Regions from separate parts of the Mesorhizobium sp. KACC 23794 genome, predicted to be linked through region 3. Evidence: predicted binding sites of a transcription regulator. Region 3 holds the regulator's gene; each other region holds the start of a gene.
What was found. Region 3 encodes HrcA, which represses chaperone genes, less so after heat shock. Its sites were predicted from a motif close to GTTAGCACTCNCNNNNNGNGAGTGCTAAC; they were not measured.
Positions count from the first base shown of each region.

Region 1: a site for HrcA is predicted at 1,967-1,995, ahead of ACSBOB_RS21280 (co-chaperone GroES). Genes of this name have one in related genera too.
Region 2: a site for HrcA is predicted at 1,789-1,817, ahead of groES (co-chaperone GroES). Genes of this name have one in related genera too.

Region 1 is NZ_CP197465.1:4,320,418-4,325,518, forward strand. Features, by position in the region: gene ACSBOB_RS21255 (DUF1488 domain-containing protein) at 1-253, opposite strand, end outside; gene ACSBOB_RS21260 (hypothetical protein) at 250-579, opposite strand; gene ACSBOB_RS21265 (hypothetical protein) at 576-818, opposite strand; gene ACSBOB_RS21270 (hypothetical protein) at 918-1,280, opposite strand; gene ACSBOB_RS21275 (hypothetical protein) at 1,277-1,540, opposite strand; gene ACSBOB_RS21280 (co-chaperone GroES) at 2,050-2,367, shown strand; gene groL (chaperonin GroEL) at 2,417-4,045, shown strand; gene ACSBOB_RS21290 (hypothetical protein) at 4,121-4,510, shown strand; gene ACSBOB_RS21295 (hypothetical protein) at 4,664-4,831, shown strand.
Region 2 is NZ_CP197465.1:2,226,417-2,231,517, reverse strand. Features, by position in the region: gene ACSBOB_RS10950 (pilus assembly protein TadG-related protein) at 1-1,602, shown strand, start outside; gene groES (co-chaperone GroES) at 1,881-2,177, shown strand; gene groL (chaperonin GroEL) at 2,281-3,927, shown strand; gene ACSBOB_RS10935 (glutathione S-transferase family protein) at 4,163-4,822, opposite strand.
Region 3 is NZ_CP197465.1:2,782,074-2,787,174, reverse strand. Features, by position in the region: gene ACSBOB_RS13745 (LysE family translocator) at 1-150, opposite strand, end outside; gene ACSBOB_RS13740 (cytochrome b) at 401-1,003, shown strand; gene ACSBOB_RS13735 (YceI family protein) at 996-1,598, shown strand; gene ACSBOB_RS13730 (hypothetical protein) at 1,639-1,824, opposite strand; gene hrcA (heat-inducible transcriptional repressor HrcA) at 1,914-2,984, opposite strand; gene ACSBOB_RS13720 (GNAT family N-acetyltransferase) at 3,035-3,547, shown strand; gene rph (ribonuclease PH) at 3,618-4,334, shown strand; gene ACSBOB_RS13710 (VOC family protein) at 4,342-4,752, shown strand; gene rdgB (RdgB/HAM1 family non-canonical purine NTP pyrophosphatase) at 4,752-5,101, shown strand, end outside.

The DNA of each region.
Region 1 (5,101 bases), 1.5 Mb from region 3:
GCACATAGGAGGTCTGGCGGCCGTGGGCGTAGGCTTTGCGGGCGACGTCCTGGATCGAGACGCGCGCCGAATCGAAGGCTGCGAGGTAATCGGCTTCCGATGCCACAGTGCCGCGCGGTTTCACGCCCGTTTTCGCCAGCGCGGCCGCTTCGATGAAGAACCGCACCTCGAACATGCCGTCATGGCCGGTGAAGCGGATCGCATTCCGCTCGTCGTCGAAGCTGCGGCTCGGATTGGGAAAACCCAGGGTCATGATCTCAGCACTTCTATTTCATGGGCACGCGGACCGGTTGGCGACGCGAGGCTGCGCCGTTCGCCCCTGCGCCCTTCATTGTGAAGATTGAGGGCGATCATCCTGCCGGTGGCGTCCGACCTGCTGAGGCCGGTCATCGGGCGTCCGCCGGCATGCGCCGTATCGCCCGTGAACACGTGATAGACGCTCCACGAGCGGTCGGTTTCGATGCGGCGGCCGTAGTGATGATCCATGGAATCGCGTCCGGGAGCGCTGCCTTCGTTCTCCCAGGCGCAGATTGCGCTGGCTTCGAAAGCCCGGTGCGTTGGTTTGCCGTGGATGGTCATGATGTAGGCCTTCCTTCAGTAATGAGGGCGGGTTCGAGGGCGCCCGAGTAGATCGTGCCCCCGGCGGCATCGATGATCGTCACCGCGTCCGGGCGCTGCGGCATGTCGAGCGTTGCCGAGAGCGACCGCGCGATCCGGATCGCGTCGTCGAGATCCACCGCTTCATCCGTTTCGCGGCCGACCACCGCATGGGCGTTGTCCCGATGCCGGGTGCGGTAAAATTCAATCACGATCTTCAACGGTGTCCGCCCTCCGATCGAGATAAGTGTGGCGCTCAGCCCTTGCCCTTCGCCCGCGGGGCGTTCGTGGCCAGCTTGATCTGGCTGCCAAGAGGGATATCAGCCTTCGCCAGAGCTTTCTCCTGCTTCGGCTTTCTGATCTCGCGGCTGCTGCGTTTCTGTCCCTTGGCCATTGCCGAACGTTCTTTCGATGAGAGTTGCGTCGTCTCCCAGACGAGACATGTCGACCAGTTCCAGGCTGTCTTCCGCCGCCACCCGTTCGTGACGTTCTGCATCGTTGCGGATGCGATATTGGGGTGAATTGCCCCGGTGCGGCAGCGTGCCGGTGATCTGGTAGATGTCGTTGGCCTTGGCAGGCATTCCCATTCCACCCTTCAGCCGGACAGCCTGCCCGATCGAATAGAGATGGCTGGCGGCTTCGTGCCGGATCGCGCGGAACTTGCGCTGCATGGTAGTGGTCATGATTGTCGGAGGTCCTGTTCGAGTGCGGCATCTAGATCCGCCGAGTTAATCGGCACCATCTGTTGTGTCGGCCGTTGCGCCGAGATCGCGGGCAGATGGATGAAGCTGCCGACGCGCCGCCAGGCGAGCCGCGAGACCGCTTCGATCGGTTCCTCATCGTGGTCGACGCGGTACTCTCCGGCCGGCTGCGGCGCGTCGAAGCCCGGCAGAGAAAACGCCGATGAGAAGCGGACGATGGTTTGCGTGGTGCGGACGGTCATGATGCGGTCTCCGCGGGAGCACGCCGATGCGCCTCCCGCACCACCCCAATCCGAACCCGGACGGACCCCGTGCTGCCAGTACATCCGTGGTCAGCGCCGAGTTCATTCCAGGGTTCGAACCGAGCGGCATGCGCCGGATCGGCGCCTTGCATTCGCTCTCGACAATTCGGTGGTGAATGGCGGGTCGATGGTCTCTGACACCGCGAAAGCCAAATTCGGCCAAATCAACGAGTTTTACATATACGCCTTGTTTGATGTGCAGACAAGCCGTAATCCGAATATCTCGCCCAAAAGAACTGAAGAGCCGCAAGAAAAATCGAGAAGCGATTTCGAACAAAACATTGCCGTTTTCCTCACGAGACGGGATTTTTCGCAGACTACTTTGATCTATATTTTTTGACGATTTCGTCTCGGTCACGAATAATTTCTGGCACTCCTATCATTCGAGTGCCAAAGGCGCTACATAAGGAGCGCGGTCGCCCTATGCGCTGGCTGTAGAAAGAACTCCCATGAAATTCCGGCCACTCCACGACCGCGTCGTCATCCGGCGCGCCGAAGGCGATCTCAAATCCAAGGGCGGGATCATCATTCCCGACAACGCAAAGGAAAAGCCGCAGGAAGGCGAAGTCATCGCCGTCGGCCCCGGCCTGCGCGACGAAAGCGGCAATCTGATCCCGCTCGACGTCAAGGCCGGCGACACCATCCTGTTCGGCAAATGGTCGGGCACCGAGATCAAGCTCGATGGCGAGGACCTTCTTATCATGAAGGAAAGCGACATCATGGGCATCGTCGAGAAGCCCGCGGCGGTCACCAAGAAAGCCGCCTGACCGATCGGTTTTCCGATCCTCCTGTCCCACGAAGAACTGGAACACCATCATGTCCGCCAAGGAAATCAAATTCTCCACCGATGCGCGCGATCGTCTTTTGCGCGGCGTCGAAGTCCTCAACAACGCCGTCAAGGTGACGCTCGGCCCCAAGGGCCGCAACGTCGTCATCGACAAGGCCTATGGCGCGCCGCGCATCACCAAGGACGGCGTCACCGTCGCCAAGGAGATCGAGCTCTCCGACAAATTCGAGAACATGGGCGCTCAGATGGTGCGCGAGGTGGCCTCCAAGACCAATGACCTTGCCGGCGACGGCACCACGACGGCGACCGTGCTCGCCGCCTCCATCCTGCGCGAAGGCATCAAGCTGGTCGCCGCCGGCATGAATCCCATGGATTTGAAGCGCGGCATCGACCTTGCGGTCGCCGCCGTCGTCAAGGACATCGAAAAGCGCGCCAAGAAGGTCAAGTCGTCGGACGAGATCGCCCAGGTCGGCACCATCGCCGCCAATGGCGACACAACCGTCGGCGAAATGATCGCCAAGGCGATGAAGAAGGTCGGCAACGAGGGTGTCATCACCGTCGAGGAAGCCAAGACGGCCGAAACCGAGCTGGAGGTCGTCGAAGGCATGCAGTTCGACCGCGGCTACCTCTCTCCCTATTTTGTCACCAATGCCAAGAAGATGCGTGTCGAGCTGGATGACCCCTATGTCCTGCTGCACGAGAAGAAGCTCGGCAATCTCCAGGCGATGCTGCCGATCCTCGAAGCCGTCGTGCAATCCGGCAAGCCGCTGCTCATCATCTCCGAGGACGTCGAGGGCGAGGCGCTCGCGACCCTGGTCGTCAACAAGCTGCGCGGCGGCCTGAAGGTCGCGGCGGTGAAGGCGCCTGGCTTCGGCGACCGCCGCAAGGCGATGCTGGAAGACATCGCCATCCTGACCCAGGGCCAGCTGATCTCGGAAGATCTCGGCATCAAGCTCGAAAACGTTACCCTCGACATACTCGGCCGCGCCCGACGCGTTGTCATCGATAAGGACACCACGACGATCATCGACGGTGCGGGCGACAAGGAGGCCATCGCCGGCCGCGTCACGCAGATCAAGGCGCAGATCGAGGAAACCACTTCGGACTACGACAAGGAGAAGCTGCAGGAGCGGCTCGCCAAACTCTCCGGCGGCGTCGCGGTCATCCGCGTCGGCGGCGCGACCGAGACCGAGGTCAAGGAAAAGAAGGACCGCATCGACGACGCGCTCAACGCCACCCGCGCAGCAGGCGAAGAAGGCATCGTTCCCGGCGGCGGCGTAGCGCTCCTGCGCGCCAGGGCGGGGCTCACCGGCCTGACCGGCGCCAATGCCGACATGACCGCTGGCATCTCGATCGTGCTCCGGGCGCTGGAAGCGCCGATCCGCCAGATTGCCGAGAATTCGGGGGTCGAAGGATCGATCGTCGTCGGCAAGCTTGCGGACGGCAAGAACCTCAACGACGGCTTCGACGCCCAGACCGAAACCTATGTCGACATGATCAAGGCCGGCATCATCGATCCCGCCAAGGTCGTCCGCACCGCCTTGCAGGACGCCGGCTCGATCTCGGCGCTATTGATCACCGCCGAGGCGATGATCGCCGACGCTCCCAAGGACGCGCCGTCCGCCGGCAATGGTGGCAATGGCGGCATGGGGTACTGACCACGACAGCCGGCCCCAGGGCCGGCACGTTCCGGAAGACGGCCGACACCTAAACCATAACAAGGGAACAAACTCATGGCCATGCCAGTCAGCAAGCCTTCTCTCGCCCAGCGTTGGGAAAACTATCAGCCATCCAAATCGACGCTCGTCTGGGCCTGCGCCGCGACCGCGGTGGTCACGATGATCGTCGGCTTCAGCTGGGGCGGCTGGGTCACGGGCGGCACGTCGCGGACGCTGGCCGCCACCGCCGGCGACGTGGCGCGGGGCGAGCTTGCCTCGGTGGTCTGCGTCGAGCGCTTCAAGGCTGCCACTGATTCCCCGGCGAAGCTGACCGAGCTGAATGCCATCACCGACAGCTACAAGAGGCGTCAGTTCGTCGAGGCCGGCGGCTGGGCGACGATGCCCGGCCAGACGGCTCCCGACAGGCGCGCCGCCGAAGGCTGCGCGGCAGCCCTCGCCGCCTGAGACTTGAGGCATCCGAGGCTTCGGCCTCTCGCCATATCTCCGATAACGGCCGCGATCGGATTGCCTTCGCGGCCAAGCAAGGTCTTGGCGACAAATCAACGATTGGCTGCGCCGCGGCCGATCGTGGACCCGTCACGACCAAGGAGCACGATCATGATCAACTATACCAAAAAGACCGACACGCCTGCGACGGCCAAGGAAATCGAGGACAACCGCTTCGAACAGATCCGCAAGCAGGCGGCGGACAGGCACAAGAAGTCAGACACGGACGGCACCCGCCGCCGCGACCGCCAGACCGCCGAGACCAACCGCCTCGTGTAGTGCCATTCAGTATATATGGTTGGCAGAAATCGGCAGGCAGGAACAACGACGGACTTAAGTTACCGCAGGAGCAGAATGCCTGTGCCGTTCTTTCCCTCATCACTCCAAAAGCAAAAAGCCCGCCGGCCGGAGCCAGCGGGGCGATCATAGTGCCGGTGTCGGGAAGATGATCAGTCGTCAGGCTTCGGCTTCAACCACGCCACGACGATCTCGAACAGGAGGTCCGCGATCCACATGGCGCAGACGCCAATGGGGCAGACTCATCGTCAA
Region 2 (5,101 bases), 560 kb from region 3:
GGCACGCTGAAGCTCAAGGCGGTCATGGAGTACGACCCCTATTTCCTGCCGGCGCTGACCAGCCTGCTCGGCAATAAAGCCGTGACGACCGTCAATTTCACGGAAACCTCCGAGATCAAGCTGAAGAACACGCTGGAGGTTGCGATGGTTCTCGATAACTCCGGCTCGATGTCCGAGAAGGGCGGCAGTTCCAGCCAGGTTCGCATGGACCTGCTCAAGGCGGCGGCGAAGGAACTCGTCACCACGCTTTCCGCCCAGTCCGAGCAGATGAAGCAGGTGCCGAAACCGGTGCAGTTCTCGCTGGTGCCGTTCGCCGCGTCCGTCAATGTCGGGCCGGACCACCAGACCGAAACATGGATGGACCTGGACGGCATTTCACCGATCCATCACGAGAATTTCGACTGGACGACGATGAAGACCGCCAACGCCAACAAGAGGGTGGAGGCGGCTGGCGGCGTCTACTACAAGAAGGGCACCGCCTGGGGCACGCAGGAGAACCAGAAGGTCACGCGCTTCACGCTTTACAAGGAAATCCTGCGTTCGTACAAAACCTGCACCGCCTATAACAACAATGGCAGCTGCAAGACTTGGTCCGCCCTCACCACCGGTCCATTCGCCGACTGGAAGGGATGTGTCGAAGCTCGCCCCTCGCCCTATGACGTGAACGACGCCGCTCCGTCTAGCGGCACGCCGGCGACGCTGTTCGTGCCGATGTTCGCGCCGGATGAGGCCGATCCCATCCGGTCCTACAACAATTGGTGGCCCGACGTTCTCAGCGACACGAATGTGAAGCGGCAGAAATACATGCCGAAGTATTTCCCGACGTCAGCTCCTGAAAAGGATGCGGAGACTTTCCGAACCGCCACCGACAAAACCCTCATCGGCCCCAACCAGAGCTGCACGACGACCGCCATCACCCCGCTCACCGACGTGTCGACCGCAGCCGGCAAGACCGTCATCAACAACGCGATCGACGCCATGCAGCCGCTCGGCGCCACCAACGTCCCCGAGGGCATGGCCTGGGGCTGGCGGACGGTCTCCAGCACCGCGCCGTTCACCGGCGGCCGGGCCGAGACGGAAAAGGGAAACGACAAGGTCGTCATCGTCGTTACCGACGGCGCCAACACCTATTACACGCCGGATTCGCTCGGCGATGCGAACGGAAATGCCTATTCGGACAGCACGGGCAACAAGTCGATCTACTCGTCGATGGGCTATGGAAAGATGGTCGTCGACACCACGAAGACCGGGCGCATCTTCCAGGGCACCAGCACCGCCGTGCCCAAGACCACCTTCACCAACACCAACTACACCGCCGCCATGAACGAGCATTTCAAGGCGCTCTGCAACAATGGAACCTTCTCCCGACTCGACGCCAATGGGAATCCCAACGGGGGAAGGATCATCGTCATGACCGTCGCTCTCGATCTGGACGCGAAGAAGACGGCGGAAAAGCAGCAGATCGACCTCCTGAAGGCATGCGCCTCGCCGTCGCGCATCGACAAGAACAAGGTGCTGTTCTGGAACGCCACCGGTGCCACCCTGAATGTGGTGTTCGAGGAAATCGCCAACGAGCTTTCGAACCTGCGCATCGTCAGCTGACCGGCCGGACCGGCCCTCATGCAGATGCCCCGCCGGCCGGCGGGGCATTTTTTGCGTTGCGGGCGACAGCGCCGGCAAAGCCGTCCGCGGCGTCCGGGACAAGCGCAAAAATCGATCTGAAATCGGATGATCCCGGCATTGCCCGGTTCTTGACATCGCAAGGGACAGGGCCTATCTCCGCGCCACGTTAGCACTCGCCCCAAGTGAGTGCTAATCGCGATCCGGTCAGACCGGATGGAGGAAACCCTTTCAACATCCGCATTCAGGGATAGTCAATCATGGCAAAGTCGAATTTCCGGCCGCTGCATGACCGAGTGGTCGTTCGCCGCGTCGAATCCGAAGAGAAGACCAAGGGCGGGATCATCATCCCGGACACCGCCAAGGAGAAGCCGCAGGAAGGCGAGATCATCGCCGTCGGTTCGGGCGCTCGTGACGAGGCCGGCAAGCTGGTGCCGCTGGACGTCAAGGCCGGCGACCGCATCCTGTTCGGCAAATGGTCGGGCACCGAAGTGAAGCTCAATGGCGAAGACCTTCTGATCATGAAGGAATCCGACATCATGGGCATCATCGGCTGATCTGAAGCTCGGGCAATCGGCAGTGGGCAGTAGGCAGTAATTTGCCGAGCCCTTGCTGCCTACTGCCTACTCCCTACCGCCTCAATTCCGAAGGAATTCAAAAATGGCTGCCAAAGACGTAAAATTCTCCCGCGATGCCCGTGAGCGCATGCTCCACGGCATCAACATCCTCGCCGACGCCGTGAAGGTCACGCTCGGTCCCAAGGGCCGCAACGTCGTCATCGACAAGTCGTTCGGCGCCCCGCGCATCACCAAGGACGGCGTCACCGTCGCCAAGGAAATCGAGCTTGCCGACAAGTTCGAGAACATGGGCGCGCAGATGATCCGCGAAGTCGCGTCCAAGACCAACGATATCGCCGGCGACGGCACCACCACCGCGACCGTTCTCGCCCAGTCGATCGTGCAGGAAGGCCACAAGGCCGTCGCTGCCGGCATGAACCCGATGGACCTGAAGCGCGGCATCGATCTCGCCGTGACCGAAGTCGTCACCGCTCTCGGCAAGGCCGCCAAGAAGATCAAGACTTCTGAAGAAGTCGCCCAGGTCGGCACCATCTCCGCCAACGGCGACGAGTCGGTCGGCAAGATGATCGCCGAGGCGATGCAGAAGGTCGGCAACGAGGGTGTCATCACCGTCGAGGAAGCCAAAACCGCCGAGACCGAGCTGGAAGTCGTCGAAGGCATGCAGTTCGACCGCGGCTACCTCTCGCCCTACTTCGTCACCAACCCGGACAAGATGGTTGCCGAGCTGGAAGACGCCTACATCCTGCTCCACGAGAAGAAGCTCTCCAACCTGCAGGCCATGCTGCCGGTGCTGGAAGCCGTCGTGCAGACCTCCAAGCCGCTGCTCATCATCTCGGAAGACGTCGAAGGCGAGGCTCTGGCCACGCTCGTCGTCAACAAGCTGCGTGGCGGCCTGAAGATCGCCGCCGTCAAGGCTCCGGGCTTCGGCGACCGCCGCAAGGCCATGCTGGAAGACATCGCCATCCTGACCGGCGGCCAGGTCATCTCCGAAGACCTCGGCATCAAGCTCGAGAATGTCGGCCTCAACATGCTCGGCCGCGCCAAGAAGGTGTCGATCTCCAAGGAGAACACCACCATCGTCGACGGCGCCGGCAAGAAGGCCGAGATCCAGGGCCGCGTCGCCCAGATCAAGCAGCAGATCGAGGAGACCACCTCGGACTACGACAAGGAGAAGCTGCAGGAGCGTCTGGCCAAGCTGGCCGGCGGCGTTGCGGTCATCCGCGTCGGCGGTGCGACGGAAGTCGAAGTCAAGGAGAAGAAGGACCGCGTTGACGACGCGCTGAACGCCACCCGCGCTGCGGTGGAAGAAGGCATCGTCGCCGGCGGCGGCGTCGCCCTGCTCCGCGCCTCGGCCAACCTGAAGGCCACCGGCGCCAACTCCGACCAGGCCGCCGGCATCGCCATCGTGCGCCGCGCGCTGCAGGCTCCGGCCCGTCAGATCGCCGCCAACGCCGGAGCGGAAGCTTCGATCGTCGCCGGCAAGATCCTCGACAACAAGGGCGCGACCTACGGCTACAACGCCCAGACCGGCGAATATGGCGACATGATCGCCATGGGCATCGTCGACCCGGTCAAGGTCGTACGCACCGCTCTGCAGGACGCCGCTTCGGTCGCCGGCCTGCTGGTCACCACCGAGGCCATGATCGCCGAGGCTCCGAAGAAGGACGCCGCGCCGATGGGCATGCCCGGCGGCGGCGGCATGGGCGGCATGGGCGGCATGGATTTCTAAGTCCAGCCAACCAAGGCTCTGTGAATGCGGAAGGGCGGCCGAAAGGCCGCCCTTTTTGCATCGACAATCCGCCTGGAGAAAAATTCACAAAATCTGGAACCCTTTTGCCGACGGCGCATTATTGTGATGTCCAAGGCAGTTCAATAGACGGCCAAAGACAAAAAGACGCCTCCAGCACTGTCAAAGGTGCGGGAGGCGTTTTTCGTTGTGCGAAAAAGTTTGGCGCGACCCGCGTTCAATCCTGTTCGTGCGGCCCGGGCTCCGGCCAGGGCTCCTTCGCTGCTTCGGCGTACCAGTGGCGCATCGCCGGCGTGTCCAGCACGGCGTCGACATAGGCGCGGATGTCGGGCTCCAGGTCGCCGCCATAGGTGTCGAAGCGGGTGACGACGGGTGCGTACATGGCGTCGGCCGCGGTGAAATGGCCGAACAGGAAAGGTCCGCCCTGCCCGTATCTTTCCCGACATTCGCGCCAGATCGCCTCGATGCGGCGGCGGTTGTCGTCGCCTTCGCCCTGCATCGCCTTGTGAGCCTTTGGACGGCGCAGGTTCATCGGCCAGCCATAGCGCAATTCGCGAAATCCCGAATGCATCTCCGTCGCCACCGAGCGCGCCAGGGCGCGGGCTTCGATGTTGGCCGGCCACAGCCGCTTCTCGGGGAAGAGATCGTTGAGATATTCGAGGATCGCAAGGGTTTCCCATATGATCCTGCCGTTGTGAAGCAGTACCGGCACCTGCCCTGTCGGCGAAATCTTGGCGAGGTTTGCCGCCGTTTCGGGCCTGCGTAGCCGCACGAACTCCTCGCGGAACGGAATATCGAGATGCCGCATCGCCACCCAGGGGCGCAGCGACCAGGACGAGAAACATTTGTTGGCGATATAGAGGACAAATTCGCTCATGATCTCTCCGCGCCGCCCGATATCACCAGCAATCCCTTGCCGGCCGGGCCTCTCGTCTGGTTAGCCCACCGCGTGCCGCCCGGCAACGCCGCCAGGGATCGCCGGCCCGTTCCGGTCTGTCCAAACGCAAAACCGTTTTCCGCAAGGACCTGCGGAACCCTCCGCCTCCCCGCGCATTCTTGGAATGTGCAGCGGCTATTCCAGATGACGAGTCGGAAGGATGGCCAATGTTACAAATCGCCTCGCCGGAGCCCTCACCGGCGGGGCGGTTTTCGTTTG
Region 3 (5,101 bases):
GTCGCCGACGATCAGCCCGAGCGACATGAACAGCGACGAGCGGAACCCCGAGCCCAGCGCGCGCGCCACCAGCGCCGTGACGCCCGGGCCGGGAATGGCGGCGGCCAGCGCCAGCGCGCCGCTATAGGCGATGAAACCGGCAAGCGTCATTCTAGGTCTCCAAAAAGGGAGGCAGCCATTGCCACAAAACCACTTCGACGGAAATGGCGCAGCCTCCTCTTCGCTCCGGGCCAGAGGCTCTCGAACCTTGCCGCGTCTTGGCAGGACGTCCTCGCCGCGAAGCCCGTCCGGGCCACAGTTCCCGATCTCGTGACCGCAAGATAGCAATCCGTCGGAAGACGCTTGGGCCATGGTGCGTTAGTCTCGGGTGAGCCAGATCGCAGCCAGCACCCGAAAGACCATGCCGCGTCATCGCCGACACACCTACGGCATCGTCGCCATCGTCCTGCACTGGACGATCGCCTTGCTTTTCCTCGGCCAGATCGCTTTCGGCTTCTCGATGGAGCAGGTCAAAAGCATGGCGCTGCAATTCGAGCTGATCCTGTGGCACAAATCCTTCGGCTTCCTGATCCTGGCACTGGCGCTGCTGCGCCTGGTTTGGCGGCTTGCCGCCGGGCGTCCACGGCCGTCGGCCGCCTTGTCCGGCGTCGAGCATGTCGCCGCCGAGACCGTGCAATGGGCACTGCTTGCAGCCACCATCGTGGTCCCGCTGGCCGGCTGGGCGCTGGCTTCCACCTCGACGCTGGGCATACCGAGCTTCGCCTTCAACCTGGTCGTCGTCCCCCATCTGCCGCTGACGCCGTCCGACGAGGCCGAGGCGTTTTGGGGCGAGGCGCATGAATTTCTGGCCTACGGCGCCGGCCTGCTCGCCCTCGGCCACGCGGCCGCGGCGCTCCGCCATCACTTCCTTTTGCGCGACGACGTGCTTGTCCGCATGCTGCCCGGCCGGGCGGCACGGCAGGCGACGCACCGCGTCACCCTGGAGACCCACCACGATGTCTGACCTCGTCCCCTCACCGGCCCGCGCCGGCCAATTTGCGGCATGGGCCCTCGCCGCCAGCCTGCTCCTGCCTGCGGCGCCCGCCTCCGCCGACGCGCTCTCGGAAGCCGCCGGCAACTATCGGATCGATTCCTCCTCCTCGATCAACTTCAAGGTCGACCAGGTCGGCGGCGGCGGCATCGACGGCAGCTTCGGTTCCTACAGCGGCTCCTTCAAGATCGACGGCAACAACGTCTCGAAGTCGAACGTCTCGATCACGCTGTTCTCCAAAAGCGTGCAGGCCAAGCAGGCGCGCATCACGGATTTCCTGCGCTCCGACGCGGTATTCGACGTGGCGAACCATCCCCAGATCACCTTCCGCTCGACCTCGGTGACCAGGATCAGCGACGACGAGGCGCGCATCGACGGCGTGCTGACGGCGCGCGGCAAATCACGAAAGGCTCAATTCGAGGCGACGGTGGGAAAACGCAACGGCAAGGCGATCTCCTTCCGCGTCACCGGCTCGATCTACCGCTCGCCCTACGGCATGGATGTCGGCACGCCGATCTATTCGAATCTCGTGCAGTTCGACATGACGCTGAACGGCACGCGGAAGTAGCGAGAGACCGGGAGCCGCCTCGAACCCGGTCGCGCCTGTCTCAATACCCGGCCTGGTCGAGCATCTGCTCCAGCTCGACCAGATCCTGCGGCAGCGGCATGCCCAGCGCACGGAACTCGATCAGTTTTTCGCGCACGCGCTCATGCACCTCGTGCGCGTCCTCGGGCTGGTTGACCATCTCTTCCAGCAGCAGCGCGATCTGCGCCTTGATCTGTTCCAGAGCCATCACAGCCTCCCGCCTCGCCTGCTTTTATCGCAGAGCCTACACCGGATCGGATGGATGGGCCACGCCCTGATCGCACGTGTCGACGCGGCCTACCGCAGCATCCTCGAGATCAACTGCGCCGTATAATCCACCATCGGCACGATACGGGCATAATTCAGCCGCGTCGGCCCGATGACACCGAGCGCGCCGACGACGCGCGCATCCTTGTCGCGGTAGGGGGCCACGACCAGGGACGAGCCGGACAGCGAAAACAGCTTGTTCTCCGAGCCGATGAAGATGCGCACGCCCGAACCCGCCTCCGCGAGGTCGAGCAACTGGATCATGCCGTCCTGCGTCTCCATGTCCTCGAACAGGTGCCGCAGCAGATCAAGGTCGGCCTGCGCCGTCACATTCTCCAGCAGGTTGGCGCGGCCGCGCACGATCAGCCGGGCCGGCAGTCCGCTTTCAGCGCCGGCCCAAACGGCAAGTCCCTTTTCGATCAATTGCTGCGACAGCGTGTCCAGCGCGGCCCTGGTCTCCTCCTTGATCTTTGCGATGTCGGACCGCGCCTCAGCCAGCGTGCGGCCGCGGATATGGGCGTTGAGGAAGTTCGACGCTTCCTGTATCTGCGACGTGGTCACCCCCACCGGAAGCTCGATCACACGGTTCTCGACGTCGCCGTTCTGCGACACCAGCACCGCCAGCGCCCGCTGCGGCTCCAGTTGAATGAATTCGATGTGCTTCAGCGGCACCTCGCTCTTGGCCGCCAGCACCAGCCCCGCGCCGCGCGAAGCGCCGGACAGCATCTGGCTGGCCTCGGTCAGCATCTGCTCAAGGGACACGCCCTGCCCCGACGCCTTGATCTGCGTGTCGATCGAGCGGCGTTCTTCTTCCGTGAGGTCGCCGAGTTCGAGGAAGGCATCGACGAAGAAGCGCAGCCCTTTTTGCGTCGGCAGCCGGCCGGCGGAAATGTGCGGCGCATAGATCAGCCCGAGTTGCTCCAGGTCGCTCATGACGTTGCGCACAGTCGCCGGCGACAGCGAGGCGGGCAGCATGCGTGACAGGTTGCGCGAACCGACCGGCTCGCCGTCGAGCAGGTAGGAATCGACAATGCGACGGAAGATGTCGCGCGAGCGGGCGTCGAGCGATTGCAGGGTCGGATCTTTGATCGGCGTGTTCATGTCCTTGTGGAAGATATAAACAGCGTGGCCCACCTGACAAGCGGAACCCTATGATCGAGACCGAACGCCTTATCCTTCGTCCCCACATCCTTGCCGATTTCGAAGAACTCCTCGCCGTCAGCAATGACCCCGAGGTCATGCAGTTCATCACCCATGGCGCGCAAGCGACCCGGCAGGACGTCTGGAACAAGCTTCTGCGCAACATCGGCCATTGGACAGCGCTCGGGCACGGCGTCTTCGCCGTCGTGGACAGGCAAAGCGGCCGTTATGTCGGCGACACCGGCCTTGCCGATTTCCATCGCGACCTCGGCGACGATTTCGATCCCTTTCCGGAGGCCGCGTGGGTGTTTGCCAGGCATGGCCACGGCAAGGGCTACGCCACCGAAGCGGCACACGCCGCGCATCGCTGGTTCGACGCCGAACGCGGCGCCCGGCGCACCGTCTGCATCATCGATCCGGACAATGCCGCGTCCATAGGCGTAGCTCGCAAGCTCGGCTACAACCAGTATGGCGAGACCGAGTACAAGGGCGATCACGTGCTGAAGTTCGAACGGCTGCCCTGACCGCTTTTCCTTTGCGCTCCCCTGCCCGCGGGTCTACAAGCCCGCCACGATTTGAAACCCAGGAGCCTTGATGCGTCCGTCCAAGAGACAGCCCGACGAAATGCGTGCGATTTCCTTCGAGCGCAATGTATCGAAGCACGCGGAGGGCTCCTGCCTGGTGAAATTCGGCGACACCCATGTTCTCTGCACGGCGAGCCTTGAGGAAAAGGTGCCGGGCTGGATGCGCAACACCGGCCGCGGCTGGGTGACGGCCGAATACGGCATGCTGCCGCGCGCCACGGGCGACCGCATGCGCCGTGAAGCCGCCACCGGCAAGCAGGGCGGGCGCACGTTGGAGATCCAGCGGCTGATCGGACGCTCGCTGCGCGCCGTGGTAGACCTCCAGGCCCTTGGCGAGATGCAGATCACCGTCGACTGTGACGTCATCCAGGCCGATGGCGGCACCCGCACCGCCTCGATCACCGGCGGCTGGGTGGCCCTGCATGACTGCCTGCGCTGGATGGAGACGCGGCAGATGACGACCGTTTCCAAGGTGCTCAAGGACCACGTCGCCGCCATCTCCTGCGGCATCCACGACGGCCAGCCGGTGCTCGACCTCGACTACATCGAGGATTCCGCCGCTGGTACGGACGCCAATTTCGTGATGACCGGCAAGGGCGGCATCGTCGAGATCCAGGGCACGGCGGAAGGCGCGCCGTTTAGCGAGGAGGAGTTTTCCGCGCTGATGGGGCTCGCCCGAAAAGGCATTTCGCGGCTGGTGAACTTGCAGCAGATGGCGGTGGCGTAGAGGCGCGATGACCCCATCCGCCATCCTCGAATCCGCGCTCTACGTCACCGATCTCGACGCGGCGGAGGTTTTTTATCGCGATGTGCTCGGCCTCTCCCTGATCAGCCGCGTCGACGGCCGGCATGTGTTCTTCCATTGCGGCCAAGGCGTGCTGCTGCTCTTCAATGCCGAGGCGACCAAAATTCCTCCCTCCCCGAACGCAAGACTGCCGGTGCCACCGCATGGCGCCACCGGTCAGGGCCATCTCTGCTTCGCCGCCACGGCGCAGGAAATTGAGCGGTGGAAAACCCGGCTTGAAGCGCAGGGAATCGCCATCGAGGCCGATTTCGAATGGCCGAATGGCGGGCGTTCGATCTATTTTCGCGATCCGTCCGGCAATTCGCTCGAATTCGCCGAGCCGAGGATCTGGGGTCTTTGATGCGCACGCTCAGCGAGAAGAAACTGGTCGTCGCCAGCCACAATGGCGGAAAGCTGCGCGAATTCGCCGACCTGATGGCGCCGTTCGGCATCGAGGCCAAATCTGCCAGGGAATATGGCCTGCCCGAACCCGACGAGACCGGCACGACCTTCGAGGAGAACGCCTACATCAAGGCCTTCGCGGCGGCCAAGGCGACGGGCCTCCCCGCGCTGTCCGACGATTCCGGCCTATGCATCGACGCGCTCGGCGGCCAGCCCGGAGTCTACACCGCCAACTGGGCCGAAACGCCCGACGGCGGCCGCGACTTCAACCTCGCCATGCAGCGCGCCGAAGTCGCCATGCAGGAAGT